Regions from separate parts of the Acinetobacter chenhuanii genome, predicted to be linked through region 1. Evidence: predicted binding sites of a transcription regulator. Region 1 holds the regulator's gene; each other region holds the start of a gene.

Region 1 (7,839 bases):
GCGTAGTTTTGTGATTGGTTCTTTTGGTAAAACCTTCCATGTAACAGGCTGGAAAACGGGTTATTGCGTGGCTTCACCAGAGTTAATGCGTCTATTCCGCCAGATTTACCAATATGCAAATTTCTGTGGTACGACACCTTGTCAAATTGCGCTAGCGCAATATATGCAGCAACATCCGGAACATATTCAGGAACTTTCGCAGTTTTATCAAACTAAGCGAGATCGTTTTAATCAAGCGATTCAGAATAGTCGTTTTTTAATTAAGCCCTCTCAAGGTACTTATTTTCAAAATCTTGATTACAGTCAAATTAGACCTGACTTAAACGATGTTGAAATGTGCCAGTTTCTTGCGGAACAACATAAAATTGTGGCTATTCCAGTTTCGGTTTTCTACCAGCAAGCGCCAGAGCCTTTACGCTTGATCCGCTTCTGTTTTGCTAAAAATGATGAAACATTGCAAAAAGCAGGAGAAATCTTGAATGAATGTTAATAAATTTAGAAACTTAGCACAGTAAAACACTACAAGAAATTTCACCTAAATGTGCTAAGTTGAATATCCGCCCCGCTCATCAAAGAAATGGGCGATGGAGAATACATGCCACCAAGACAGTCTTTAATTCATCAGCAAAATCTATGGAAAACATTCTTTGTTTTCTTATTGCCACTCATTGCAACCAATATCTTGCAAAACCTTTCCGGCACCATTAACACCATCTTTGTTGGACAAATGATGGGGGTCGATGCAATTGCCGCAGTCTCTGTGTTTTTCCCTATTTTATTCTTGCTACTCGCCTTTATTATCGGGATTTCAACCGGTACCACTGTTTTAGTAGGACAAGCTTGGGGCGCACAAAATATTGAAAAGGTTCAAAGTGTCGTCGGTTCTACTCTATTTATGACACTAATTGGTGGGGTAATTACTGCAATTATTGGTGTTTGTTTTGCCCACAATATTTTAGAGCTTTTAGGTACTGACCCAAAGGTAATGCATCTTTCTTTACCTTATGTGCAATGGATGTTGGCAGGTAGTCCGCTTTTATTTGTCTATATTATCTATACCTCAATTTTACGTGGTGTAGGTGACAGCACTACCCCTTTGCTGGCGCTTGCTTTAACCAGTGTAATCGGTTTAGTCATTACCCCTATTTTACTTAAGGGTTATTTTGGCTTCCCTGCTCTCGGCATTATTGCTCCAGCAATTGCAACCATTACAGGCTATGTGGCTATCTTAATTTTTCTTGCGATTTATCTAAATAAGAAAAAGCATCCCCTTCGGCCCAACCGCCAGCTTTTGCAACATATCCGTCATAATCCGGAACTTAGCAAAATTATTTTGCGTTTAGGTGTTCCAACCGGTATTCAAATGATTACGACGTCTATGGCAGGACTCGTGATTGTAGGTTTAGTTAACCGTTTTGGAGCGCATGCGACAGCGGCGTATGGTGCTGTAAACCAAGTCCTTAACTATATTCAGTTTCCTGCTTTATCAATCTCAATTGCAGCCTCAATTTTTGCAGCACAAGCGATTGGTGCAGGTAAATCAGACTTACTTGCACGTGTTACCCGCACGGCTTTAGGTATGAACTTTTTATTTACAGGTACCCTAATCGCACTGGGCTATTTATTTTCAAAATACCTAATGGCTTTATTTATTACCGACCCAACTGTGGTGGTACTAGGACAACAACTTTTATTTATTGTACTTTGGGCAATTTTATTCTTTGGTGCAGGTGCTATTTTTGCATCGATTATGCGTGCCAGTGGTACCGTGACCGTCCCAATGCTATTAAATATCTCGGCTATTTTATTTATTGAAATACCATGTGCTTACTGGTTTAGTTCAATGTGGGGACTTAAAGGAATCTGGATTGCCTATGCCTTGGCATTTGTTAGTCTGTGTATTGTTCAAGGCTTGTATTACCAGTTTATTTGGAAGAAAAAGAAGATCAAAGTTCTGATTTAAAGCAGCTTAAGTCTGATAAAAAAAGCCATCAATTGATGGCTTTTTTGAATTTAAATCTTATTTCATCCATTTTGTCACAATGGTTGAAGCACGTTGGTATCCAGTCGGGAACAAACGCTGGAATGCATCAAGAATTTTTGCATCACTACCAATAAGTAAACGGCGTTTATTTTTCAAAACCGCATCTAGAATTTGACGAGCTGCTTCTTCTGGCGGGGTACGCAGAAACTTATCAAAGTTTTCAATCGATTTATTTGGATCCATACCTAAAGTACACAAGCTATCACTCATTTTTGCAGCTTTAGCAATGTTGGTACGAATACCACCCGGATGTACGCATAACGAGCTTACGCCACATTTTTCAATATCTAATTCTTGGCGTAACGATTCGGTAAAACCACGTACCGCAAATTTGGTCGCATTATAGGCAGACTGGGTCGGCTGAGCTGTTAAACCAAATAAGCTTGAAATATTGATGATATGACCATCTTGAGTTTGCTTAATAAACGGTAAGAATTCCTTCGTCCCGTAAACCACACCCCAGAAGTTAATCCCAACAATCCACTCTAAATCTTCGTAGGTTGCACCTTCTACAGTTGAGCCTAAAGCAACTCCGGCATTGTTAAAAATTAGGTTAACCGCACCGTGGTCTTGCACAGTTTCTTGTGCCCACTGCTTTACCGCTTCACGGTCAGAAACATCAAGTTTTTTAGTGGTTACACTAATATTTCCGTAGGGTTTTAATAGCTCAACAGTTTTCTCTAGTCCCTTTTCATTAATATCACTCAATGAAAGATGGCAGCCTTGTTTCGCCAAGAGAATTGCTAATTGTTGCCCAATGCCAGAACCTGCGCCCGTAATTGCAGCGACTTTGTTTTTAAAATTTTTCATTGTCCATCCTTTGTTTTTCGATTTGCACAATCGGTTCATTGCATGTGCACTTTAGACTCTTTTAATATAATTTTGACAATATTCATTGTCAATATAGTACACTGTAATTTCAGATAGATTGGCACAATTGTGCTGACAGCTTTATCATAGGCCCCATATTTGCCGAAAAACCGAAAAATCAGGAAACCATTTAGTTATGGCGACAAACGACTCAACCAGTAAAAAGAAAACAAAAGCTGTGAGTAAAGAACGTCAGTTCAAAGGATTATCTCTTTCTGAACGTAAAGAGGCACGCCGCGAAAAACTCATTGAAGCCGGTATTGCAACTTATGGAACCCTTGGCTTTTTTTCAGTGACGGTAAAGGATGTTTGCCAAGAAGCAAAACTCACCGAACGATATTTTTATGAATCTTTTAAAAAGAGTGAGGATTTATTCCAGACCATCTTTTTAAAAATGATTGAAGAGTTACAGCAGAACTTGATGCAAGCTGTCATTAAGGCAGCACCAGATCCGGAAAAAATGGTGGACGCTGGTTTAAGAGCACTGCTCACGACTTTAAAAGACGATCCAAGACTGGCTCGTATTGTCTATGTCGATGCAGTACTGGTTCAGGAATTACATAATCAGGCTACCATTCAAGAAACGCTTGCCCAGTTTGATCGCATGATTCAAGCCTTTGTTATGCTGACCATGCCACAAATACAGCACAAGGAAAATGAACTCTCTTTAATTGCAACTGGCTTAAATGGATATGTCACACAAATTGCGATTCGATGGGTCATGGGCGGCTTTGAACAGTCTCTGGAACAAGTTTTAACCGCATGCCGTATCGTTTTCTTAGCGCTATTAGCAAAAGTTTCAAAATAATATTAAAGTTTTTTGACACTCTGTTTAATCGAAAGATACGACTCAAGGTCAGCTCATAACACCTTGAATGGTTTTAAGAAAAATTTTACAGTCCTGTCATCATTTGGTCATGTGCTTGCCGTATTTTTGTCACAAATTATTGCTACATTCGATTTTATAGACTTTTCTGCAATGAAATTGTCATAATTAATCTTTGTAATAAGCCTGTCATAACTACAAAACGGTTCACCGTTAAAATCTACAAGGTATTACGCTGTGAAAGATGACTATATTTTAATTGTCGATGATGAGCTTCCTATTCGTGAAATGATCCATACTTCTTTGGACATGGCAGGCTTTCAATGTTTACAGGCTGAAGATGCCAAACAAGCTCATCAAATTATCGTCGACCAACGTCCGGCGCTTATCTTGCTCGATTGGATGTTACCCGGAGGCGTAAGTGGTGTTGATTTGTGCCGCCGCTTAAAACGTGATGAAAACTTAGCAGAAATTCCAGTCATTATGTTGACCGCTCGCGGTGAAGAAGACCATAAAGTACAAGGTCTAGATGCCGGTGCAGATGACTATATGACCAAACCATTCTCTACCCGCGAATTGGTTTCTCGTATTAAGGCTGTTTTACGCCGCGCAAATGCATTAAGCGGTGAAAAAACAATTGATGCCAATGGTTTAATTCTTGATCCTGTAAGCCAACGCGTAAGCTTCGGCAACAGCATTTTAGATATGGGACCAACAGAATATCGCTTACTTGCATTTTTTATGACCCATCCGGAACGTGCATATACACGCGCCCAGTTGCTCGATCAGGTATGGGGCGGTAATGTATACATTGAAGATCGTACCATCGATGTACATATCCGTCGTTTACGTAAAGTTTTAGAACCTTTTGGTGTTGACCGATTTGTTCAGACCGTACGTGGTACAGGTTATCGTTTCTCTACACGTGCAGATTTAGCCGCAGGTTAACCAAAATTTATGTATGAACCCTACCCCGTCCCTGAACAGGTACGTGAACAAAAGCTTTCCCGTTACAGTAGTTTATGGACGTTTGCTAAACAGGATTTACGACTTTTATTATTTTTCCTGATTATTGCAGGTTTAGTCGGTTTAGGGGTTGGGTATTTCTGGAGCTGTATTTTTATCGCCTTCGTGGTGTTTTTTGCACTCCAGTTGCGTTCTTTATATTTGGTCAATGATTGGATTGCCAACAATCCTTACGATGTTCCTCCCAACCTAAGTGGAATTTGGGGGGCATTATTATTTAATGTGTATCGTGCTCAGCGTCAGGAACGTATTGTTCAAGCTGAAATGGTGGGGCTGATTGACCGCGCTCAATCGTCTTTAGTTGCACTTGCTGAAGCAGTCATTCTCATTGATGATCAGCATCAAATTGAATGGTGGAACCCAGCCGCAGAGCGATTATTGGGTATTAGCCCGCTCGATCGTGGTCGAAATTTATTAACGATTTTACGCCAGCCTAGTTTTATTGAATATTTTAATAATATTGATCAGGCACCGGATGGTATCAAGCTACACTCGAATTTTGATGAAGACCGATATGTACAGGTCAAACTCACACGGTTCGGTGGAGAAAGCCGTTTACTCGTAGCATATGACGTGACGCGTATGCACAACCTTGAACAAATGCGTAAAGACTTTGTCGATAATATTTCGCATGAACTTCGTACCCCGTTAACTGTACTAAGTGGTTATATCGAAACATTTACCGATCAAGAAGATATTAGTCCACGTTGGAAACGCGCATTTGACCAAATGCAATCGCAAACCAAGCGTATGAATGCGTTGGTTAATGATTTACTGCTGTTATCAAATTTAGAAAATAATAAGAAAATTGCGAAAAATCAGATTATTGAAATGCCGAGCCTCATGAATCAACTCTTTGATGATGCTCAGGCCTACAATGCCGATTATGGTCACACGCTCAATTTACATATTGATAGTCACTGTGACTTAATTGGTTCTGACATGGAAATTGCCAGCGCGTTTAGTAATTTAATTACCAATGCCATTAAGTACACACCAAAAGGCGGAACCATTACCATTGGTTGGCACGACGATGGTGATCATGCTTACTTCAGCGTGCAAGATACAGGCATTGGAATTAACCCAAAACATTTGCCACGTCTAACCGAACGTTTTTACCGTGTAGACAGTGACCGTAGTCGTCAAACAGGTGGTACAGGTTTAGGTCTTGCGATTGTAAAACACGTACTCATGCAACACGGCGCGTATTTAGACGTGCAATCTAAAGAAAATGAAGGTTCAACTTTTACCGCAGTTTTTCCAAAAGAAAGACTATACAACATGACTTAAAGTTAGCCCCTTTCATAGATAAAAGCCGACTCATAAAAAGTCGGCTTTTTTGTGATATTCACATTCTGTTTATTTAGAAGTCGAGCAATACGACTTGATCTGATTTTTCTCTATAACGTTTAAGAAGTTGGTAGCGAAAGTATTACTTTGACGTAATGCATCCCGATGATCTCCACCATCAATCGTTTGATAAATGGTTGGTTTTTTTAATTTACATAACTGTTGGTAATAAGCATATGTGCCTCTCGGATCAACTAAATGGTCTTTAGAACCCTGCACGATCATTAAAGGAACAGTCGGCACCATATTCTCAATCGACTGTTTTTTAAGATAAGTCAAAAGAGGCTTTAAATCTGCATCGGAGCGAAATACTCTCGCAGGTGATTGTTTTAAGTCTGACTGAAGCTCAGATAAACAGCGGCTTCGTGCTTGAGTCAGCACAGTGTTCATTTCAGGGCTGACTAAATTTTCAGGAACAATCCTTGGTTCTGCTGCTTGCGCACCCAATAAAACAATCGGGAAAAACGCAGCCACACTTGGGTCAGGACTTGGATTGCTCAGTACATATTCTGCAATGCCTTCATATTGATAGCCGCCGGGAGCAAGAGCAATCGCCCCTTTTAAATCCAGTTCGGGTGCATCTTTTTGTCCATAGGCTGCCACGGCAATAGCAGCAGCTCCGCCTTGGCTATGCCCCATCACAAACCATTGTTTACTAAAATCTTTTGGCTTAAGCAGATGTAATGCCCGCACGGCATCTACGACTGTATGCAGTTGGCTATTGGCATTCATATAAGGATGTGCACCCGGTGTACCCAGTCCCTGATAATCAGGTGCGACTACGGCATAGCCTCGTGCAAGCCAAGAATCTAAAGCCTTTGAAGCAACTTCTTGATAGGAATGAACTGGACCACCTACATAGTCACCCGAAGGTGCACAGGTGTCGGCAACTCCGGTCGTACCATGTGCCCAAGCCAGGATCGGCCAGCCATTTTTTGGCGGTGTTCCTTTTGGCAATAAAATGAAAGCCGATGTGACGATCGGTTCACCATTCACACCTCGACTACGGTAATTTACCAACAAGCGCTGATCTGCATGAGGAAATAAACTCGTCACGTCTTGCTGTTCTATAGACAGTATTGAACCCGGTTTTTCACTCACAATTTGCTTATTTACATCTGTAATTGGAGTAGCCATAGCAGAACCTGATACTAAACAAACGCTGCTAAATAAAATTTTTAGAAAAGAATTACTTTTTTTACTCAAGGGATTACTCCTCTACTTTCTAATCATCATTTCAAATTGAATTTATAAAAAATATGCCCCTATTGCATACAAAGAACCGAGCAAGAGGCAAATGAAAGAACTCACATACCAAAATAGATCACTATTCCCACTAAATCTAGCCTTTAACCATGGAAATGCCAAACCACGCAAAATAAATATCATGGCAACTAGAAAAATATAAATAAAAAAAAGAGAGCAAATGCTCTCTTTTTAAATCTGATTTATAAGTTAAATCGTATGGCCCATACGCTCGCCCATGACGACAACTGACTCGGCTTTAAAGCGTTTTTCCCATTCGATTTTATCTTTTTCAAATAAAATAATTGCGGTAGAACCTAAATAAAAACGGCCAAGCTCAGCACCTTTCTCAAGCTTCAATTGATGATGCTGTAATTCGATACGACCTGAAGGTTTTACTTTGCCTGTTGCCACAGTTTCAATACCAGCAACAATCATAGCACCCACTAACACAACAGCCATACGGCCAAGTTCAGTA
Region 2 (7,839 bases), 1.7 Mb from region 1:
AGATGGATCGTAGTCCAATAGTAGCAACTTCAAGCGCCGTTAATATTGAACAACGGATATGGTTTAACGAATCAGGCAACAGCACGTGGTTTTTAGTGCCGGGTTTAATGGTACTCATTCTAACTTTAATCGGTGCATTTTTAACGGGATTACTTATTGCTCGTGAAAGGGAACGCGGAACTCTAGAAGCTTTATTCGTTACACCTGTACGACCATTTGAAATTGTATTGGCCAAGCTCATTCCTTATGTTGTGGTTGGTATGATCGATATCGTGATTTGTCTTATTGCTGCGTATTTTATTTTTGAAGTGCCTATGCGCGGTTCATTATTCTCAATTTTATCGGCTTCATTTTTATATTTAATTGTCTCGTTATTACTTGGTCTAACTATATCAGGCTTTGCTCAAAGTCAGTTTCAGGCAAGTCAAATTGCTTTATTGGCAAGTTTTATGCCTGCACTCATGCTTTCAGGATTTGTTTTTGATACCCGCAACTTACCTTTGGTCGTGCAAATTATTAGCCAACTACTTCCCGCTACGCATTTTATGATTTTAATTAAAACCCTCTTTATGGGAGGGGATGATTGGACGTTATGGCTTAAAGAGTGCAGTATTTTATTGGTATATATCGTTGTTTTGATATGTGCTGTGAACTTTTCACTAAGAAAACGGTTGAGATAAAGAGATGTGGCAGCAACTAATCACTTGGCTGAAACATTTAAGTTTTTTGGTCAAAAAAGAATTCTTAACCATTTTTAGTGATCCTGCAAATAGAGTTATTTTATTTGTACCCGCTCTAATGCAGGCGCTTTTGTTTGGTTATGCTGCCACTTATGATGTTAACCGTGTGGATTATGCAATTTTAGATCAGAGCAACGGCCAGGCCTCACATGAGCTAATCTCAAAATTGGATGGTTCCGGTATTTTTAAGCGTGTCGCAACACTTCAATCTACTGATCAAATCAAACAGGTCATTGATAACCGTCAGGCATTGATTGTGCTAACGATTCCTTCTGACTTTGAGAGTAAATTAAATAATAACCAGAGTTCTCCTATACAGGTCATTGTTGATGGCAGGAACTCATCAACTGCTGCTGCGGCTGGTTCATATCTAAATAAAATAATTGCTCAGTTTAATCAGCAAAAATTTAATTCAGGTTTACCGATTAGTCTTGAAACAAGAACATGGTATAACCCAAATCAAGAGTCTCGCTGGAGCTTAATGCCATCATTAATTGCGGCGTTAAGTATGATGCAGACATTACTTTTATCTGCTTTATCAGTCGCGCGTGAACGTGAACAAGGTACGTTTGATCAGTTATTAGTTACACCGTATACGCCACTACAAATTATGATTGGTAAAGCCTTGCCACCCATTTTTGTCGGATTGATGCAATCAACCATTATTTTATTGATCATTTTATTCTGGTTTAACATTCCCATGAATGGCTCTATTGGGCTGCTTTATTTTGGTTTATTGAGTTTTAACGTAGCTGTAGTTGGGGTGGGCTTATCAATTTCGGCATTATCTTTAAATATGCAACAAGCCATGCTTTTTACGTTTCTACTAATTATGCCTTTGATGTTGCTTTCAGGCTTACTGACACCTGTAGAAAATATGCCAAAAGCACTTGAAATAGCGACTTACGCAAACCCATTAAGATTTGGAATTAATTTAGTACAAAAGGTTTATTTGGAGGGGGCAAGTTTTGCACAAGTAAAATTTAACTTTATTCCAATGATCATACTTGGACTGATCACTTTACCTTTAGCAGCTTGGCTATTTAGAAATAGATTATCTTAATCGTATTAATGAAAAAGCCCCATTTTTAGGGGCTTTTTAAATCTACTTATGCACGTACGATCAGTTCGTAACCCGTATATTTACGAATGTTGATAACACCAATATCAAAAATTAAATATTGGCCTTTAATACCTTGTAATACACCACGAATTTTTGGTGTTTTATCTAGGTTTAGAGACTTAATTTTTTCAGGATATTGTTCAACTGGGTAAACAAACTCACGCGGTAACTCATTTTCTAGTAATTCAACTGTCTCGTTAAATTCAAGATTTTGGCTAAACTCTTCACGTATAGTTTGAATTTTAGGTGCAAACTCTTCAATTAATTGATCACGTTGCTCAACCATATTTAAAGGTTCAGCTTCACCTTTAAGAAGTTTACGCCAGTCAGTTTTATCAGCAATTAGGGAACCAAACATGGTTTCAAGTTGACCAGATAAACGACGTGATCCAACTTTTAAAATAGGTAAAGCCTGAGTTGCTCCCTGATCTAGCCAGCGACCTGGCATATGGCTAACGCGGGTAATTCCTACTTTTAAAGCACTTGAATTTGCCAAATACACAATATGTGGTTGGAAACATACACTGTGGGCAAAGTCATCTTCACGACATGTACCTAAATGATAGTGACATGTTTCAGGTTTCATAATGCAAAGATCACACTCAGCTTTCGTTTTAAAACATTTAAAACAGTGACCTTGAGAATAGGACTTCGGTGTTTTGGTGCCACAAGATGTGCAATAAATATTACCTGTCCATTCGATTTCTAGTTCTTGTCCTAAATTAAAAGGAAGATCAATTTCTGAACGGTCTAATACAAATTTGTATTCAACATTTGCCTTGGTTGTCTGTTGATCAGTTACACTAGCATCTTTTAGGCCTGCATGCATTTTATGGCAAATGCCTTGTAGTTCCATAAAGTTTAAACTCACATCTTTCAATTAAGGGTTGCAGTTATGGCTGAACAAAATGTCATCACTTCTATGCTAGACGATTTATCAAACGAACAGCCTATTCATACTGCACTTTGTATTGGCCAGAAAATTGACCAGAATAACGCAATTCAATGGCACTATTTTACCGTAACTGAGCTTTTAAGTCTGCCTTTTACTCAGCGTTATGATTTAGGTTTTGTATTGTTTGATACAGATGAAATGCAAAGCGTTAGCGATGTACATAAATCACAATTATTAGTGAAGTTAAGAGATTTATTAGCAAAACGAATTGTTGTGGTAAGCAAACGCAGTGATGAACAGCTATTACGTTCTTTGGGGTTCACGCAACTCATCGATAAAACTTCACATGATAGTGATTTCGCTTTATGGCAATTTAATATCTTGACCTACAAACATGTTCCAGACTGGTTTAATTCAAAATTTTGGGCAAACCCGGAAAACTGGAACAAATTTCGTTGGTAAAAGACTATTTAATCTCTTTCAAAATTTAACAATTTCGCTTTTGCTGTCTTAACAAAAAAACGCGTATGCTCGTGTATAAACCATACATAAGAGTTACTCATGACAAATTTAAGCAATATTGTAGAAGTTTTGGCTCAGCAAGCTTTAGGTGGGAACCAGCAAGCATCAGGTCAAGGTGGTTTAGGTGGAATTTTAGGTTCTGTATTGGGACAAATGGGTGGTAATACTTCTTCTGGTACTCAAGGTGGTCTAGGTGGTGTATTAGGTTCGGTATTAGGCCAAGTGACTGGGAACAATAGCGCACCTCAAGCAGGTGGCGGGGTACAAAGTTTATTAATTGCAGTTGTTCCTTTAATTTTAGGTTGGGTTCAACAACAAGGTGGTTTACAGGCCGCACTTGAAAAATTAAAAGGCGCTGGTTTAGGCAATCAAGTTCAAAGTTGGGTTGACCCAAATCAAAGTAATAGTGAGGTTCCGACTCAGCAATTACAAAGTCTTTTTAATCCAGCAGATATTGAACAAGTTGCAGAGCAAGCTCAGGCTCCGAAAGAGCAAGTTTATGGTGCAATTGCGACAGTTCTACCAAAAGTGATTGATTCACTTACCCCACAAGGTGCTGATACAGACCATCAAGAGGCAAATCAAGACATTCAAAATGTCATGAATCTTGTGAGTGGTTTTTTAAAATAAGATATAAATTAAAAAAGCCGATCATTTTTATATCGGCTTTTTTAGCTGGTACAATAAAATAAAAGGGCAGAAGCCCTTTTATTTATATCTGAATTGAATGTAACTGATTAGAAGTTATATTCGATACCAGTACCAACAACAGTTTGTTTGTCGTTATCACTCAACCAATCACGTTTTTGCTGAGCAACAATACCGTAGAAACGAGCTTGTTTATTGATTTGGTAATCAAGACCTACGCCGTACAAATCAATTGTACGATCTGCTAAACCACTTACTTGTGTTTGTGCAGAAGAATATTCTGCTTTCACTTTAAGTTTAGTATTTGGGATTTTATAAGCAGCTGTTATTGAATATGCTTCTTCTTGTAAATCACGGTAAGCTTTACCAGCTTTATCAACTGTTCCATCTGCTTTGTATGTTTGACCATATGCAGTTAACTGATCAGTAGGTTCAGCGTGTTGCCATAAAGCACCTATTACAAGACCTGTTTTTGCGATGTCATAAGAGCCTGTTACGCGGTAAGCGTCTGTATAAATATCTTTTAGACCGTAAGCCGCATATTTACCTTTAATACCGAAGTCACCTGCAGCAGCAACTGCTAAGCCAAGGTCTTTGTTTTCATAACCAAGTGCAGTTGATACAGAGTCAAAACCGTTGTTTTTACTGTCTTTACCAGTTTCGCCTGGTTTATTATCAGTAGTACTTTCACCAGTTTGAGCCATGATGTTGAAAGTTACACCAGCTAATAATTTAGGGTCTAATTCAAAACCAATTACGTTATCTAAACGGTTTTCACCGTACATGATATTAGTAATATCTAAACGTGTATCGTCATTAAAGATATCTTGGTTATTACCAGCAGCAGTTTTAAAGTAAGAATCGTATTTACCTACTTTTAATGTACCAACACCATCAGTTTTTAAACCGATATAACGGTTACGAGCGCTAAGGTCGCTATCAGAACCTGAACCATCAGTAGCAATTGCCCACTCAGCTAAATAAACAGCAGATAGCTTGTCAGTTAATTTTTCTTCGCCTTTTACCCCAATGCGAGAAGCGTTTGAGTTAATTTCAGTAACGTCACTTTTCCCATCGAAATTTTTATTGTCAACTTGGTTAATAGAAACATTCAGTTTGCCATACAAAGTTGGCGCTGCTTGCACCGCGTTTATGCTCAAAGTTGCAACTGCGGCAGCGAGTAGCAATTTCTTCATTGAGATTTCTCCAAAAGTATTTTAAAAATGGCATATGCCTGTTAACTAATTATTTTGTAGTTGACTTGTGTACAAAAAGTTACAGAAGCTCACCAACTTGCTAAGAAGTATCTGTAAACTTTGTGACAAAGGAGTGAAGAAGAAGTGACAGTTTTATGACAATTAAAAATTAGAAATACTTTATTTATTCTTGTTTTTATTACACTTTTTAAATAAAAAAAGCGGAGTCTAAACTCCGCTTTTATCTCTTAAAATCAAAGTGCTTCTTTAATTTTTTCAGCTAATGCTTTGATTTTATCCTGATCTCCTAATTGTGCAGCATGTTTACCTAGTTGGTGAACATTTGTAGGAATTAGGTGAAAATGAACATGAGGGACGGTTTGTCCAGCTGCGGCACCTGACAATTGCATGAGTACAATTCCATCTAGATTCAATGCAGTTTCCATTGCTTTAGCAATTTTTTGCACAATCTGAATAGTATAGGCTGCCGCTTCAGGTGGTAAATCAAGTAAAGTTTCTGCAGGAGTTTTTGGAATAACTAATGCATGACCATCGGCTTGGGGCATAATATCCATAAAAGCTAGAACTTGATCATCTTCATAGAGTTTTATCGCTGGAAGTTCTCCACGTAAAATTTTTGCGAAGATATTTTGATCATCATATGCCATGTATTATTCCTTTAAATACTATTTACACTTCAATTCTTTTTGACGTTCTTTAATTGCGTCTAGACGTTGCTGCTCTTTATCAGAGAATTTTGGCTTAGTCGTATGACAGTTTTCATTACCATATTTTTCTTTAGCATCTTGGTCTTTAAAACAAAAGCCTTTTGATGCATAAATCAAATTGTAATCGTCTTGCAATTTTTGACATTCTTGCTCAGGTGTTGCAGCTTGAGCACTGAAACCGGCAAGGCTTACCATTCCAGTAAATACTGCAACCAATAATTTATTCATGAGCTTTTCCTCAGTTAAAGGTATGAACCTGTACTCAATATAAGGTTTATTCCCAATATTTCAATGACTATTAATTACTCAAGCGTGATTTAAAGTCATATTTTATCTTATAATACAAAAAAGCTTTATATATCAAGATCTTTTTTAAAATTTGTTTTAAATCAAATGATTGCATTTCTTTTTATATTAAACAATTTAAATATATATTTAACAAACGTTTAAAGTCATTATTAAAAGCTTAAGTAATAATGAATTAAATACATTATATGAGTAACATCGGTTCTTGTTTATGTAATCAAGTCAGGTTTTCTATATCTTGTGAAATAAAAACAGTTTATCACTGTCATTGCAGCTTATGTCGTAAACAAACTGGTACGGGAGCGAATGCAGCGACTTTGGTAATAGATAGCCAGTTTAACTGGTTGGTAGGCAATCAATATATTAAGAGCTATAAAAAGGAAACTGGTTTTACTTCATCATTTTGTAGTAGTTGTGGTTCCCCAGTACCCAATAAAATTAATGGTACAAACTATATGTGGATACCACTTGGACTGCTGGAACAACCTTTTAATCCAGTCTTAAAGCTTAATTTTTGTATAGAATCGAAACATGAGTGGGTGGTATTAGGTGAGGCTCATGAAAATTTTGCCCATTTGCCAGTGATGGACGAGTTCCTCAAGTATTTTAAATAACTCATTTAGCTTTTTGTCTTTTAATAGTTATTAAGCATTCGTTACATAAATGTTATGTGTTTGCTGTTGAATATGTCTCACGTTTATTTGAGCATGAAAATACATAGTTTAAGAAGGATGGTTCACATGATAGATGAAGAAAAGCCTCTAAATTTTGAAGATGATGACGAGCCTCTTGATTTTGAAGATGAAGAATTCACGGATGATAAAAAAGAGGATGAAATGTACAACTCAATTACTAAAGATGGGTCTAGTGTTGATCCTGCCGATGATGGAACGCGACATATTCGTCCTGAAGATGGTGATCCAATCGAAGTTGATGAGTAAAAACATCAGTTTAAATAACATTAGTCTTTTTAATTTTTAAGTATAAGTGTAATATCCGAACGCTGTTACAAACAGCAAAAGTCCTGAATGATCAGCGCAAAAAATCAAAAGGGTAAAGCCTGCTTACAAAGCGGGCTTTTTTTATTTTTATAAAACTATAGGCTCAAATAGCCAATTTAAGTTTATGCAATAAATTTTTATTTTTAAATAAAAGGACATGCATCCAGGATGAATGACAGATAAGGACTTCTATTGTTTGTAATGAACGTTTAAAAGAAGTACGAATGTAAATAATAAAACTAAAAAAAGTAGAAAAACCATAAGTGAAAACATATCGTTAAATTATTTAGGTATTTTACACAATTTAACAATTTATGCAAATTAGTTTACATTCCTCTAAGTTTTCACTTGCCCTACAGCGTTGTAAAAATGTGACAATTAAAGCTCAGTTTGTTAGATTGTATGATTTTTATAACTATTGGTGAATTTAATGAAGAAATTTTTATTTATATTGATGACAGGATTTGGACTAGAAGGCTGTACAGCGTTAACACACAAAGCCGATGAAAACTATATTAGTAAGTCACCGGTTACTCCTGTTAATACGGCATTTAATGGAACTAAAGTACTTGAACATGGCATATTCACTGAACAAGATATTGCTGATATGCCTGAGCATTCCAATATAAATTCGCGTTATAAAATATCATTTTAAAAGGTGCTTAATACAGAGATTGAAT
Region 3 (7,839 bases), 1.1 Mb from region 1:
ACAAGTGAGATATTTTATGTCCAGCCAGAGTCCAGACGAAGGTTTACAATTTCCGATACACGCTTCAACAAAAAAGCAAAGTACTTCTCGCACAGGCCAAGAGATTTTGTCAGAAGCTTTATCTATTGTAGATAATAAAACTGCTCAACAAATTTTGACTGAAAAAAACTGGCGGAAAAATTATCCAACATACTTTAAATCACTTGTTCAGCATGGACTCTCTAATAACAACAACCCGATTACTATTGCAAAACAAGGTTTACATAAGGCCCACCATCTTTTTGATTATTTCCGCGATGGTAAGCACTATCTATTAAAAGATGCAGTTCATATCACCCCTTCAGCCCCTTTAAATACAGTGAAATTTAAAGGTGAAAGTGAAGCAGGCCCAGAATGGTATGTTCCTTATAAAGGGCAAAAACTCAGTGGACAGAGCTTACTTGATCAAATTCAAAAATGGGAAAATGCGGGCATTATTGAGCCTAGTCATGCAAAGGCTTTACGTGAAGCTGTTGCTCACCCTGAATGGTTTGATTTATCTGACCGCACTATGGTCTTATTTGGTGCAGCATCAGAAGCTGGTCCCTTGCCATGGTTAGCAAAGTGGAAAGCAAATATCATTGCAGTCGATTTACCAAACTCGCGTGTTTGGGGCAAAATTTTAAATACGATTCAAAAAGGAAATGCCACGCTGATTGCCCCAAGTGTTGAGGCAATTGCCCCATCAGCAAAGTCTTCTGAATTAAAAGATAAATTGGGCGCCAATTTACTGACTCAACTACCAGAAATTGCACAGTGGCTAGTTCAATTTCCACAAAAATTAGATTTGGCTGCAATTGCTTATTTAGATGGGGAAAAACATGTCCGTGTCTCAATGGCAATGGACAGTATTATGCAATATGTGAGTGAGCATAAATCTGATACAAGCTTAATGTTTATGTGCACCCCAACCGATGTCTATGCAGTACCTAAAGAAGTTGCTGAGGCTGCTCAAGAGAAATTTAAATCTCGCTCACAAATACAAAAAATGGCTGCCAAAGGTATTTCTACCCTGTCGCTTAAACGTTTTTTTCAAGCACCTTATCAAGATTTGATCACTAGCGAAAATGGAAAAACATATGGCATTGCAGACTGTTTAGTTGTTGAACAAGGACCAAACTATGCTTTGGCAAAACGTATTCAACAATGGCGTGCAACGCTTGCTCGTCATCATGGACAACGTGTAAGCATCAATATTGCCCCCTCTACAACAACTCACTCAGTGACTAAAAATCCGCTACTTAAAGCTGCATTTAATGGTGCCGAACTTTTTGATGTAGAAGCATTTAGCCCTGAAACCACCAATGCGATTATGGCTGCGCTATGGATTCATGACTTAAGAAATGAATCTTCTGTCGCAAACCCTGAAACTGTACTCGAACATCCTTTAGAGTTAATGATGGAAGGAGCAAATCATGGTGGACTATGGCGTGTTGCTTATTTAGCCCGTACTGCACTTCCTTTTGCAGCCATCTATGGTTTTGCGGCCGAAAAACTTCCCTTTGGGAAATTCTCTAAGAAATAACGGAGTTAAAGCCCAATTTTAAAATTGGGCTTTTTTAACAGCTTATTATTTGCTTTGGCTGTGAGTTAAATATTTTTGCATTTCTTCAGAAGGTACCATTCCTCCTCCTGTTGCCCAGACCACATGGGTCGCCTGTTGTAACTGATCAACTGACAAGTGATGCAAAGCCAAATAATCTGGCGTAGTTTGAACATAATATGGCCCCATCATACCTGCCGCTGCCGAGGGTTCAACTTGAATATTTTCAGTTTGATTTAAAAGCGCAATTAGCTCATATAAACGTTCATCATGAATCGTATAGTAACCATCGATTAACTGCTGCATAGCACGTCCTACGAAACCAGAAGCACGGCCAACAGCCAACCCATCTGCTGCTGTGATGTTATCTAAACCAATGTCATTTACTGAAATCTGATCATGCAAACCCGTATAAACCCCAAGTAACATACACGGAGAATGCGTCGGCTCCGCAAAAATGCAGTGAACATGCTCACCAAAGGCCAGTTTTAGGCCAAAACTTACCCCACCCGGCCCACCGCCTACTCCACATGGTAAATATACAAATAATGGATGTTCTGCATCTACTCTGATTTGCTTTTGCTCAAATTGTTCTTTTAAACGTAAGCCAGCAACTGCGTAACCTAAAAACAGAGTCATCGAATTCTCATCATCAATGAAAAAACAAAATGGATCTTGCTCGGCAGCCTTACGGCCTTGCTCTACAGCTACCCCATAGTCACTGGCATATTCCACGACATTTACACCCAGTGAGCGCAGCTTATCTTTTTTCCACTGTCTTGCATCGGCAGACATATGCACCGACACTCTAAACCCGAGCTTTGCACTCATAATGCCAATAGATAAACCAAGATTACCTGTCGAACCTACCGCAATCTGGTACTTAGAAAAGAACGTACGAAATGCGCCTTGGTCGAGTTTACTGTAATCATCTTCTAACTTGAGAAGCCCTGCCTCAATTGCTAGTTTTTCAGCATGAGCCAAAACTTCATAAATGCCCCCACGTGCTTTGATTGAACCTGAAATAGGTAAATGACTATCTTTTTTTAACCAAAGTTTCCCTGTAAGCTCCTTTTGCTCTTTTACAGATAGAGCTTGTTGCATAGCTGCAATTTCAACTAACTCGGATTCAATCTTTCCATGTTGTGCTTGAGTTTCCGGAAATACTTTTGCCAAGTAAGGCGCAAAACGTTCTAGTCTTGCTTCGGCATCTTTTACGTCTTGCTCTGTAAGTCCAACTTTTGCCAGAGCTTCTTTTAAAGGATAACGGTTCGGGTTAAACCAAAATGTTTCTTGATAATCTTGTAATGTTTGAATAAGTGGAAATTGTTGTTTTAGTTGATCGAGTTGAAGCATTTTCGTCCTATATCCTTTCGTAATTTTTTGAGCTAATTACTCAACACTAAGTGTTTGCAATAATCATTTATTCTTTACTGAATTTCCCTGAAAAAAGCGATCTTTTTTTAAAAATATGCCAATAAAAAAGCCACTAATAATAGCGGCTTTTTACATTTAAACAGACTGCTTATACAAACTGTAAGAACAACCAATATAAACCACCTGACAAACAGATCGTCGCAGGTAAAGTAAATATCCAAGCTGATAAAATGGTCTTAATGGTATTGAAATTTAGGCCTGATTTATTTGCAACCATCGTACCCGCAACAGCACTGTTTAAAACGTGTGTTGTTGAAACCGGCATACCTAAGCCATCTGCCGCTGCAATGGTACTCATTGCAATAAGTTCAGCAGACATACCTTGACCATAAGTCATATGGTGCTTACCAATACGCTCACCTACAGTCACCACAATACGTTTCCAACCGACCATGGTGCCAAGGCCAAGTGCTAATGCAACTGCCACTTTCACCCAATTAGGGATGTACTGTAAGAATGAATCCAAGCTACTACGATAATCTTTCACAAGCTTTTGCTGTGTTTGATCTAATTTTGGTAAAGCATCTGCTTTGTCCAAACGTTTAAACGTAGTCGTACTTAAATACATGTCATTACGAATTTCACTAATTGCAGCTTCAGGAATATCTTTTAAGTTGCTATAGCTAGAAACACGCGCACCTAAATGGTCAGTCATGCTTGCCAATGCAGGCACAACGTCAGGTGTTTGTTGTTTGGTCTGAATATATTTAGTTAAAACTGCACGCGCTTTCTCATCAGTTAATTCTTGCTGATTATGGTTTAACAAAACAGCAGTTTGAGAAGAAAGTTGGTGGAATGATTGAACCTGTTGTGTGTCGAGGTTTTTATTAATTGAATAAGCTAATGGTACCAAACCAACCAAAATGAGCATGATGAGACCCATACCTTTTTGGCCGTCATTAGAACCATGTGCAAAACTTACACCTGTACAGGTAAAGATTAAAATTGCACGAATGATTGCTGGTGGTGGCTTATTCCCTTCAGGTGGCTGGAATAATTCTAATTGGCGTTTAAAAATAGTTTTAACCAACAAGAATAAGATTGCTGCAAAAGCAAAACCAATTAAAGGTGAAAATAATAATGCTTTACCAACTTTAATGACCTGATCCATATCTACACCACTGGTTGTTATGCCAGTCGATGCACTCAACAGATGGTTCATAATACCCACACCCAAGATCGAACCAATCAAGGTATGAGAGCTAGAAGCAGGGATTCCTAAGAACCAAGTACCGAGGTTCCAAAGAATTGCAGCGATCAACAACGCAAAAACCATTGCAAAGCCAGCACCGCTGCCCATATTCATGATTAGTTCAACTGGAAGCAGTGCAATAATGCCATAAGCAACAGCACCACTTGCGACCATTACCCCAAGAAAATTACAAAAACCAGCCCACATCACTGCAACTGGCGCAGGCAAAGCATTTGTATAAATTACCGTTGCAACTGCATTAGCCGTGTCGTGAAAGCCGTTTACAAATTCAAAACCTAATGCAATTAAGAGTGCAGTAGATAAAAGAATAACTGAATAAAGGCTCAAAGGTGGAACGTGTGCTAAATCAGCACTCACCTGAAACCCAATATAAATAAGTGTTGCAATAATAATCGTCAGAAACACCGGCATAAAAAACTTAGGTGTTGGGACATGTACATTCGTCGATTTTGCTTGCAGGTTTGCCGCAAGTTTTGAATCCGAAACAGGGGGTAGATTAGAATTCATGCAGACGGTTAGAGGATAATAAAATCCTCTGTATTCTTAAATTAAATTATGACAATTATATGACAAAGAGCCGCCTGATGAAGTCAATTTTTCATATTTTGACCTCATTTGATGCACCTTTCCCCGACCTTTTTTATTTTATTTTTAAATTACAATAACTTAATTAATTAATTATTAACTCCTTTTGTGCCTATTTTTACAGCAAAAAAATATATAAAATGACCCATATGGCTACTTTTTACACAAGACAACTGTAATAATTCGGCATATTGAGCATGAAATATTTCAATATCATGATCATTTGATGAATATTTCATGAAAATTCTTCTTTTTTTGTCATAAAAGCCTCCTCTTTTTAATATTTTTCTCATTTACTCATGACCTTGGTAGGTCATCATTTGTGCTGCTATTCTGTTACAATAGCGCCGCATTTTTAAATTCGTATAAAGATCGGGGTTTTCTATGTCTACGCTTGCCACCCTCAAAGCGCTTCTTGCTAAACGCATTCTGATTATTGATGGTGCTATGGGAACCATGATCCAGCGCCATAAATTAGAAGAAGCTGACTACCGTGGTGAGCGTTTTGCCGATTGGGCACATGACTTAAAAGGTAATAATGACCTTTTAGTTTTAACACAACCTCAAATCATTCAAAGCATTCATGAAGCTTACCTCGATGCAGGTGCAGACATTATTGAGACCAACAGCTTTAACGGCACCCGTGTTTCAATGTCTGATTACCACATGGAAGATCTTGTTCCAGAGATTAACCGTGAAGCAGCACGTTTAGCCAAAGCAGCTTGTGAAAAGTACTCAACTCCAGATAAACCGCGTTTTGTTGCAGGTGTGCTTGGGCCAACATCACGTACTTGTTCAATTTCACCGAATGTAAATGACCCTGCCTTTCGTAACATTACCTTTGATGAGCTAAAAGAAAACTATATTGAAGCGACTCATGCACTCATTGAAGGCGGTATTGATATCATTTTGATTGAAACCGTATTTGATACATTAAACTGTAAAGCGGCGATTTTTGCGGTCAAAGAAGTCTTCAAACAAATTGGTCGTGAATTACCAATTATGATTTCAGGGACCATTACCGATGCATCAGGTCGTACCTTAACAGGGCAGACTGCTGAAGCTTTCTGGAACTCTGTTCGTCATGGTGATTTGCTTTCAATTGGTTTTAACTGTGCCCTTGGTGCAGATGCTATGCGTCCTCACGTAAAGACCATTTCTGATGTTGCAGATACTTTTGTTTCAGCACATCCAAATGCAGGCTTACCAAACGCATTTGGTGGATATGATGAAACGCCTGAGCAAACTGCAGCTTTCCTAAAAGAATTTGCTGAAAGCGGTTTAATTAATATTACGGGTGGTTGCTGTGGTACAACGCCAGATCATATTCGTGCCATTGCCAATGCAGTAAAAGACATTGCACCACGCCAAGTACCTGAAACAGTCCCAGCTTGCCGTTTAAGTGGTTTAGAGCCATTTAATATTCATGATGACTCTCTTTTCGTAAATGTGGGTGAACGTACTAACGTTACAGGTTCTAAGAAATTCTTACGCCTCATTCGTGAAGAAAACTTTGCCGAAGCTTTAGAAGTTGCACAGCAACAAGTTGAAGCTGGCGCGCAAATTATCGACATTAACATGGATGAAGGGATGCTCGATTCGCAAAATGCGATGGTGCATTTCTTAAACCTTGTCGCATCTGAACCAGATATTTCACGTGTACCCATCATGATTGACTCATCAAAATGGGAAATCATTGAAGCTGGTTTAAAATGCGTACAAGGTAAACCCGTTGTTAACTCGATTTCCTTAAAAGAAGGTTATGACGAGTTTGTCGAAAAAGCCCGCCTCTGCCGTCAATATGGTGCCGCAATTATTGTGATGGCCTTTGACGAAGCCGGACAGGCTGATACTGCTGAGCGTAAACGCGAAATTTGTAAGCGCTCATACGACATTTTAGTGAATGAAGTGGGCTTCCCTGCTGAAGACATTATTTTTGACCCGAACGTGTTCGCAGTGGCAACTGGTATTGAAGAACACAATAACTACGCGGTCGATTTTATTGAAGCAACGGGTTGGATTAAACAAAACTTGCCGCACGCTATGATTTCTGGTGGTGTGTCGAACGTTTCATTCTCGTTCCGTGGTAATGAGCCTGTACGTGAAGCGATTCACTCAGTGTTCTTGTACCATGCCATCAAACAAGGCATGACCATGGGTATTGTGAACGCTGGTCAAATGGCAATTTATGATGATATTCCAGTCGAGCTAAAACAAGCTGTTGAAGATGTCATCTTAAACCAAAACCAAGGTGAGTCTGGTCAAGCCGCGACTGAAAAATTGCTTGAAGTTGCAGAAAAATATCGTGGGCAAGGTGGAGCTCAGCGTGAAGCTGAAAACCTTGAATGGCGTAATGAGTCGGTTGAAAAGCGTCTTGAATATGCATTGGTTAAAGGTATTACCACTTATATTGATGAAGATACCGAAGAAGCTCGCCTCAAAGCTAAACGTCCTTTAGATGTAATTGAAGGCGCTTTGATGGATGGTATGAATGTTGTCGGTGACTTATTCGGTTCAGGCAAAATGTTCTTACCACAGGTTGTGAAGTCTGCACGTGTTATGAAACAAGCCGTAGCTTGGCTGAACCCGTACATTGAAGCTGAAAAAACAGGTAGCCAATCTAAAGGTAAAGTCTTGATGGCAACTGTTAAAGGCGACGTACACGATATTGGTAAAAATATTGTAGGCGTGGTACTGGGCTGTAATGGCTACGACATTGTTGACCTTGGGGTGATGGTTCCTTGCGAGAAGATCTTACAAACTGCAATTGATGAAAAATGTGACATCATTGGGTTGTCTGGTCTGATTACCCCATCTCTAGATGAAATGGTATTTGTTGCTAAAGAAATGCAGCGTAAAGGCTTTAACATTCCGTTGTTAATTGGTGGCGCGACGACTTCTAAGGCACATACAGCAGTAAAAATTGACCCTCAATATCAAAACGATGCAGTGATTTATGTTGCCGACGCTTCACGTGCTGTAGGTGTTGCAACGACTCTCCTTTCGAAAGAAATGCGCGGAA
Region 4 (7,839 bases), 1.2 Mb from region 1:
TGCTCAGTTTTTTGCATTAAAGTTTTAAAAGCAGGTAATTGGCTTCCATCCTCATTAAAGCGTTGAGGCTTTTTCTGCTGGGGTACAATCACCTGTAAACTTTTTCGTTGAATGTCTGGATGATCATAAGGTGTAATTTTCACACCAGATGGCGTCTCAACATTCTTTTTTTCAGCAACAGGTGGTGTTTTCTCTTTTGGGGTTGAATGATCAGGTAAAGTAGTACAGCCGACCATAAGTACAGCACCAATATAAAAAACACCTTTCTTTAACATATCCTATTTCCTGTTAACGCTTAGTTGTTATAACTACCACTTGAAATTACGTGAGAGTTATTCGACAGATCTTGTTGCATCTGGTTTTCACTTTCACGAATATAGCTGTCGCTATTATCCGGCTGAGAAGCTGGTGCTGTGTTATCACTTTGTGGTGCGTATGTTGGGTCAACTTGATAATGAGGCGCTCCACATGCAGTAGCTCGGTGAGGAACAGTGTGCATTAGCATAGGAATATACATTGCCCCTTCACAACCTTGTGCCGATAAATCACCTGATGCACGGTCAATCCACTGCCACTGTACAGTGTCTGGCTGACGTAGATTTACTGGTGTTTGACGTAATTGTTTCATCACATTAATCCATACAGGTAATGCACCAGATGAACCTGTCAAACCAGTCACTTTGTTGTCATCCAAGCCTAACCACACAACAGCCACATGGTTACCAGAGTAACCTGCAAACCATGAATCACGTGTATCGTTAGTTGTACCTGATTTACCAGCCAATTTTAAAGCTGGAGACAAACTGCTGTATGCCGCACGCCCTGTACCTGAAGACATGACCTGTTGTAGACCATAGTTCATGATATAACCCACGGCTGGATCAATCGTTTGTTGAACATTCAGGCCATAACGATCAAGCAAACGACCATTGGCATCTACGACTGAACGAATCGCACGAGTTGGATATTTAAAGCCGCCTGTAGCAAAGTTTTCATAAATGCTAAGTACTTCCATTGGTGACATATTAACTGCACCAAGGAAAATAGAAGGGTAGGCAGGAATTGGTGAATCGACACCAAATTTTCTTAAGTTGTTGGTAAATGTAGACAGTCCAAACTCTTGACCTAAGCGTACTGCAGAAAGGTTATAAGAGTTTGCTAAGGCTTCACTTAAACTCACTACGCCATGTCCACCACCACTATAGTTTTTTGGTGTCCAGCTTTTGCCACCATCTACAGGGACACTAATTGGCGCATCTTCGATTTGGCTTGCCCAGTTATAACGTCCTGACTCCATTGCGCTTAAATAAATAACTGGTTTTAATAATGAACCAACTTGGCGTTTTGCATCTAAGGCACGGTTAAAACCGGTAAAGTCCTGAGTTGAGCCGACCGCTGCAATCAATTCACCATTTTCAGGATGAGCAATGAGAACAGCGCCTTGCAAGTTTTTCAGGCGAGCAGGGTTGCTTTGAGCAAGACGTTCTACAGATGCTTTAAATGCATCTTGAACTTGAGTTTGAGCAATTGGGTCCAAGGTCGTAAAAATACGTAATCCTTGATTTGTTAAATCACTTTCTTGATATTCAGTACGTAACTGACGGCGTACCAAATCTAAAAAGTCAGGGAATTTTGCAGGACCTAAGCTTGGTTTACTTAGAACATTTAGAGGGCGTGCAATTTCAGTTTCATATTCTGCTTGAGTTAAATAACCCATTACACGCATATTATTTAATACCGTATCACGGCGATTTTTTGCACCTTCAGGGTTTTTCCAAGGGTTATATAACGATGGTCCTTGTACTAATCCAACTAAATAGGCTTGTTGAGCAACACTCAATTCACGAAGTGGTAAACCAAAATAAAACTGTGACGCCAAGCCATAACCATTGATTGAATAGTTACCATTTTGGCCTAAATTTACTTCATTTAAATAAGCTTCTAAAATCTCATCTTTGCTGTAGTGCAACTCAATGAGTAAAGCCATGAGCGCTTCATTAATTTTACGTTTTAAAGTTCGTTCAGGTGTTAAATAGAAGTTTTTAACCAACTGCTGGGTCAAGGTTGAACCACCTTGGCGACGTCCACCAGTCACGTTACTTACTAATGCACGAGCAGTACCGCGAATTGAAATACCGTGATGGTGATAGAAGTTGCGGTCTTCTGTAGAAATCAAAGCTTCAATCAGTGGTTTAGGAACACTGTTGAGTTTGATGAGAACGCGGTCTTCATTATGCTGAGGATAAATCCCACCAATCAATAAGGGTTCTAAACGCGCAACACCAGTTGAAGAAGGTTTAGTTGTACGTACTTCCGTAACTTGGTCATTGGCAAAACTGAGTTCTAATACTTGTTCAGGTTCGACACTATCACCATAGTCGAAACCACGTGTATGTACATACATGTTGCTACCTTGAGCAACATAGGTTCCTGACTTGTCATAATTACTTGAAGTTTTGTAACCTAATAATTTTAATTCTTGGGTGAAATTTGCTTGCGTGATGGGTGCATTATTATAAATTTCCAAAGGCCGAGCAAATACCTTGGCAGGAATATCCCAGCGTTGTCCTTCAAATTTTTCACGGATAATATTATCTAAACGAATCAGATAGATACTAAGAGCAATAAAAGCACCAATGACCAAAATGGAAAAAATTAGTGCAAAGAAACCGATACCACGTTCAAACTTCATATAAATGAGATAAAACCCTAAACAATACGCTAATGATGCGATAGCTTGTCATCAATTTGCAATGATAAAACTGTGAATAAATGGAAAACTTAGATTGAATTTTACAGTATCTTGTTGTTATGTTTTTTTAAATTAATCTGGTTAATGTTATGATAGCGTAGAATCGCAGCGGAGCTTACTCATTCGTGCAAATTTCACATAAGTCCTTCAGAAACGTCGGGTTAATTGGTCGACCAGATAAAGCATCAGTTGTAGAAACACTCTGTTTAATTCATGACCATTTGCTAAGTTTAGGCCTAAACCCCATTTTTGATCAGGAAACTGCCGAATTAGTGCCCTATGATCATGCGCAAGTCGTCAGTCGCCATCTATTAGGTGAGGTTGCTGATCTGGTAATTGTAGTAGGGGGTGACGGTTCGTTACTTCATGCTGCCAGAGCTTTAGTACGTTATAATACACCTGTCATTGGTATTAACCGTGGTCGTTTAGGCTTTTTAACTGATATTAAGCCTTCAGAAGCCATTTTTAAGCTTGATCAGGTGTTACAAGGTCATTTCCAGCTTGACCGCCGTTTCTTGTTAGAAATGGAAGTACGTACCAATGGTGAAGTCATTTATGATGCGATTGCATTAAATGACGTTGTACTGCATTCGGGTAAGTCAGTACACATGATTGACTTCGAACTCAATATTGATGGTCAATATGTTTACCGTCAGCATAGTGATGGTTTAATTGTTTCGACGCCGACTGGATCGACTGCTTATGCATTATCGGGCGGTGGCCCAATTTTACATCCGAGTATGGATGCTATTGCATTAGTGCCTATGCACCCCCATACATTATCTTCTCGCCCAATTGTTGTGGGTGGGCAAAGTGAAATTAAAATCGTCATTCGCGAAAATCGTGTGTTACCGATGGTGAGCGCAGATGGTCAACACAGTGTCTCCCTCAATGTTGGCGATAGTTTGCACATCCGTAAACATCCATTTAAATTAAGTTTATTACACCCACCTGGTTATGATTTCTATATGGCTTGTCGTACCAAACTGGGTTGGAACCAAGATTTTGAGTCTTTTCAAAGAGATGAATCATGAATATTGAACAAATGCTATCTGTTTTAAACCCTGAAATTGTCGAGCGTTTAAAAACAGCAGTAGAAATTGGTAAATGGCCAAATGGCGTTGTTTTAACTAAAGAGCAGCGTGAGACTTGTATGCAAGCTGTGATTGCTTGGGAGTTAAAGAACTTACCAGAAGAACAGCGCAGTGGGTATATTGACCGTGGAACGAAAGAAGAGGGTGAAGAGTGTGATGATGATCATCACAAGCATGAACCTGAATTTAAACCGATTCGTTTTGTTTAATTTAGGAAGCTCAGTGATTACTGGGCTTTTTTTATGTTTATCAAAATATAATAAAGAATCATATGAAATGTTTAAAACCTGTTTGCGTGCTATTATTTCTCATAATGTTTAGTGGTGTTGCACTGGCCAAACAACCCATTGAATGTTTACTCAATGTGAAGGTTGTTGCGAGTCAGAAATACACTTCACCTCAAGCTAAATATACCAGTATAAAGAACGACGGTTATCCCATGTTATTGATTGGGATTCAGGTGCTGGAGTCGCAAACAATACGAAGCTCTCAAAAGATCAAAGCGCATCATTTATATTGTAAGACACTTATTGGTCAACAACGAGATGCTTATCTTTCGGGTTCCTACGATTCTAATAACATTACAATCAAAATAGGTGATCACTTGAAACTAAGAAATATTCATTCTTCAGGTCAGGAATATCCATTCTGGCCAGATTTTTATTATGTTGAGCCTTAAAACCAAGGCTATCCGATATAACCTTGGTCATTCGTATTTTAGAAACGACTATTCCACAACGCTTTGGCTTTATCCATTGCTTCTTCAAAACTAGCAACAACACCCATGGTATATAACGCAATACCCATGGTTTCTGTTACTGCCATTTCACCATATTCATGATGCTGCAGACCAAGCCAGACAGCTTTAAACGTTGCTAAGTCTAACTCTTCCTCAATTGGGCTACGTTCTGGTGTGAGCTTAGGTAACTCATGTTCATAGAGTTCACCATTTTTAATGCCGCAAATGAGTGTTTTGGCATCTGGATTGCGTTCAAACTCACCGCCTTCACCTTTAATGACAGCACTGTTTTGATAGCCTAAGCGAAGCGCACTATGCTGATGCGAGGTTCTATACGCGGGATGAAAAATTGCTTGTAAGGTGGCTTTAGCATTAAACGGGTTAATTAAACGAGCCAAAGTGTGAATAGGTGAGCGTAAGCCCATCACATTTCTTAAAGAAATTAAATCGCTTAAAACAGGTGAAATTACATCTAATGGTAAGTAAGCAAAGTTTTGTTCTGCCAATTGGGTGCGGACATCTTGTTCAGAATGACAAATGTGATAACCCAAATATTGTAAAACTTGTTCCGTATAAACTCGGTTAATCGTATGACCTGATGCACCATGCATAACGATTTTATAACCATGCTGAGCAAGTGTCAGGGCAGCCAGTAAAAACCATGGATAATGTTTACGTTTACCTGCATACGATGACCAGTCTAAGTCAACGTCTAAAGGCTGAAAGTTAAGCTGGTCTTTAGTCGCTTGAACAAAGCCTGCAAGTTCATCAATGGACTCTTCTTTAACACGAAGCAGCATTAAAAAGGCACCCAACTGAACGTCCAGAACTTCACCTTTTAAAATCATGGTAAAAGCTTGATAGGCTTCTTCATAGGTCAGTGAGCGAGAACCCGTTTTCCCCTTACCTAAAATACGGACATATTGAGCAAAGGGATGTTCAGCATCTTTATAGATATTACGTTTAGTATTCATGGCAATTCAAAACAGTAAAAATAAGGGGGTAGGCAGCTCAAAATGAAATGTCTACAAGTACTTATCAATATGACATAAAAAGCTGCTGAAAAAATATCAAAAGTGTTTCTCCTACTAAAGTCTTAAGGCTGCATGAGTGTTTTTTGTGCGTATTAGCCAAAAAATTAACCGAATCGTTATTTAATTCGAGTAAACTTTCATGTGCTTTTTTGAGCACTCATATCATAATTTTCTGTGATTCTCCTATATCTTCAGCTTTTTATTGAAAAAGTAAGAGGTTATTTCTAGCTACTCAAAGTGGTTGGAAACTTCAGGTATTCTCCTGTTTTAGAAAACAGCTTTTTGTTTTCATTGAGGTAGTAGGAAGGTTTTTTGTTCCCAAAAAACCATTTCCCTTTTGCGGTGTTTATGTGAAAGGTTAGGGCTGTGTATTCGTAAAGAATAGACGTTTCATTTTGATATTTCCAACGGACTTGGAAATATAGATTGAAGTAAAGTTATGGCTAAAAAACCGATTTATAAATCACTTTATTTTCAAGTGATTATTGCGATTATCGCGGGTGTTCTGGTAGGACATTTCTCGCCAAGTACCACGCAAATTGTTAATGGTGTCGAACACCATATTCCAGGTTTAGGTGAGCAACTCAAGCCATTAGGTGATGCTTTTATTCGTTTGATTAAAATGATCATCGCGCCTGTTATTTTCTGTACAGTGGTGAGTGGTATCGCTGGTATGGAAAGCATGAAGTCAGTTGGAAAAACTGGTGGCGTTGCGTTGTTATATTTTGAGATCGTTTCAACCATCGCACTTCTGATTGGCCTTGTGGTAATTAATATCGCAAAGCCAGGTGTAGGAATGAATATTGATCCTACAACCTTGGACACTTCAGGTATCCAAAAATACGTTACTTCAGGTGAGTCACAATCCACTATTGATTTCTTAATGCACATTATTCCTGACACGGTTGTGGGTGCATTTGCAAATGGTGAAATCTTACAAGTCCTTCTTTTTGCAATTCTCTTTGGTTTTGCACTGCACAAGTTAGGTGATGCAGGACGTCCAGTTTTAAAGTTAGTTGATCAAATTGCACATGTGTTCTTTAACATTGTGAATATGATCATGAAACTTGCACCACTTGGTGCATTCGGGGCAATGGCATTTACCATCGGTAAATATGGTGTGGGTTCACTGGTTCAGTTAGGTCAGCTCATCCTTTGTTTCTACATTACCTGTCTACTCTTTATTTTCTTGGTATTAGGAACGATCAGTCGTTTGAGTGGCTTTAGCATTCTTAAAATGGTACGTTTGATTCGTGAAGAACTCTTAATTGTACTTGGTACATCTTCTTCTGAGTCAGTGCTACCACGTATGTTGCGTAAACTTGAGATTGCAGGCTGTGAAAAATCGGTTGTTGGTTTGGTTATCCCAACAGGTTATTCATTTAACCTTGATGGAACGTCAATCTATTTGACTATGGCTGCAATTTTTATTGCTCAAGCCACAAATACACAACTTGATATCCAGCATCAAATTACCTTGCTATTGGTACTTTTAATTTCGTCTAAAGGTGCAGCAGGTGTAACGGGTTCTGGCTTTATTGTTATGGCTGCAACGCTATCTGCTGTTGGTCATATTCCAGTTGCTGGTTTGGCATTGATTCTAGGTATTGACCGTTTCATGTCTGAAGCACGTGCTTTAACTAACCTTGTTGGTAACTCTCTAGCAACGATTGTTGTTGCTAAATGGGTTGGCGCTTTAGATAAAGATAAGTTAAATGAAGCGTTAAATAATCCAGAAGAAGTGGATAGAAAAATGCTTGAGCAGAAAAGTGTAACTGCTGAAGCATCTCACTAAAATAAATATTCATAAAAAAGGAAGCTTAAGCTTCCTTTTTTATTGGCTGACTGAAAAGTACAGTATTAATGAGCGGCTAAGCCATGACAGCTGTGAAAAAAATGATTAGCATGCAGGCAATGAGATTCGATAAAACAATAAAGCTGAAGGAAAAATATTATGTTGGCATATGATGCAGATTTAGAATTATTCCGTGATAATTTTAAACGTTTTATGAATGAGCATATTGCTCCACATTATGACCAGTGGGAACGTGAAGGAATCATGCCACGTTCAGTTTGGAATCAACTGGGCGAAAATGGCTTTTTATGTGTAGATGTTCCTGAAGAATATGGTGGTTATGGCGTTCCAACATACTATTCATTGATGCTTGTAGAAGAATCTGCCCGTGCTGGTTTTTGTGCCTTATCAACTGCTATTTCTTG

What was found. The regulator PhoB, encoded in region 1, activates phosphate uptake and scavenging genes when phosphate is short. The targets are predictions, from matches to a motif close to TGTCATNAANCTGTCATAA.
Region 2: the regulator PhoB is predicted to act here: its motif matches at 5,267-5,285, upstream of ABLB96_RS12185 (porin).
Region 3: the regulator PhoB is predicted to act here: its motif matches at 4,786-4,804, upstream of ABLB96_RS07485 (inorganic phosphate transporter).
Region 4: the regulator PhoB is predicted to act here: its motif matches at 2,739-2,757, upstream of ABLB96_RS14425 (NAD(+) kinase).

Annotation. Positions count from the first base shown of each region.
Region 1 is NZ_CP157428.1:409,541-417,379, forward strand. Features, by position in the region: gene ABLB96_RS02065 (pyridoxal phosphate-dependent aminotransferase) at 1-490, shown strand, start outside; gene ABLB96_RS02070 (MATE family efflux transporter) at 596-1,963, shown strand; gene ABLB96_RS02075 (SDR family NAD(P)-dependent oxidoreductase) at 2,021-2,854, opposite strand; gene ABLB96_RS02080 (TetR/AcrR family transcriptional regulator) at 3,051-3,722, shown strand; gene phoB (phosphate regulon transcriptional regulator PhoB) at 3,978-4,688, shown strand; gene phoR (phosphate regulon sensor histidine kinase PhoR) at 4,698-6,056, shown strand; gene ABLB96_RS02095 (alpha/beta fold hydrolase) at 6,126-7,322, opposite strand; gene asd (archaetidylserine decarboxylase) at 7,572-7,839, opposite strand, start outside.
Region 2 is NZ_CP157428.1:2,560,438-2,568,276, reverse strand. Features, by position in the region: gene ABLB96_RS12210 (ABC transporter permease) at 1-680, shown strand, start outside; gene ABLB96_RS12205 (ABC transporter permease) at 685-1,803, shown strand; gene ABLB96_RS12200 (DUF2797 domain-containing protein) at 1,850-2,719, opposite strand; gene ABLB96_RS12195 (DUF6231 family protein) at 2,759-3,220, shown strand; gene ABLB96_RS12190 (YidB family protein) at 3,320-3,910, shown strand; gene ABLB96_RS12185 (porin) at 4,018-5,124, opposite strand; gene ABLB96_RS12180 (HIT family protein) at 5,379-5,792, opposite strand; gene ABLB96_RS12175 (YARHG domain-containing protein) at 5,811-6,080, opposite strand; gene ABLB96_RS12170 (GFA family protein) at 6,347-6,772, shown strand; gene ABLB96_RS12165 (hypothetical protein) at 6,899-7,099, shown strand; gene ABLB96_RS12160 (hypothetical protein) at 7,590-7,814, shown strand.
Region 3 is NZ_CP157428.1:1,545,822-1,553,660, reverse strand. Features, by position in the region: gene ABLB96_RS07495 (hypothetical protein) at 17-1,564, shown strand; gene ABLB96_RS07490 (D-serine ammonia-lyase) at 1,610-2,938, opposite strand; gene ABLB96_RS07485 (inorganic phosphate transporter) at 3,108-4,739, opposite strand; gene ABLB96_RS07480 (hypothetical protein) at 4,907-5,110, opposite strand; gene metH (methionine synthase) at 5,202-7,839, shown strand, end outside.
Region 4 is NZ_CP157428.1:3,015,465-3,023,303, reverse strand. Features, by position in the region: gene ABLB96_RS14435 (tetratricopeptide repeat protein) at 1-275, opposite strand, end outside; gene mrcB (penicillin-binding protein 1B) at 296-2,692, opposite strand; gene ABLB96_RS14425 (NAD(+) kinase) at 2,878-3,786, shown strand; gene ABLB96_RS14420 (YeaC family protein) at 3,783-4,055, shown strand; gene ABLB96_RS14415 (hypothetical protein) at 4,118-4,525, shown strand; gene ABLB96_RS14410 (glycosyl transferase family protein) at 4,564-5,559, opposite strand; gene ABLB96_RS14405 (dicarboxylate/amino acid:cation symporter) at 6,059-7,414, shown strand; gene ABLB96_RS14400 (acyl-CoA dehydrogenase family protein) at 7,574-7,839, shown strand, end outside.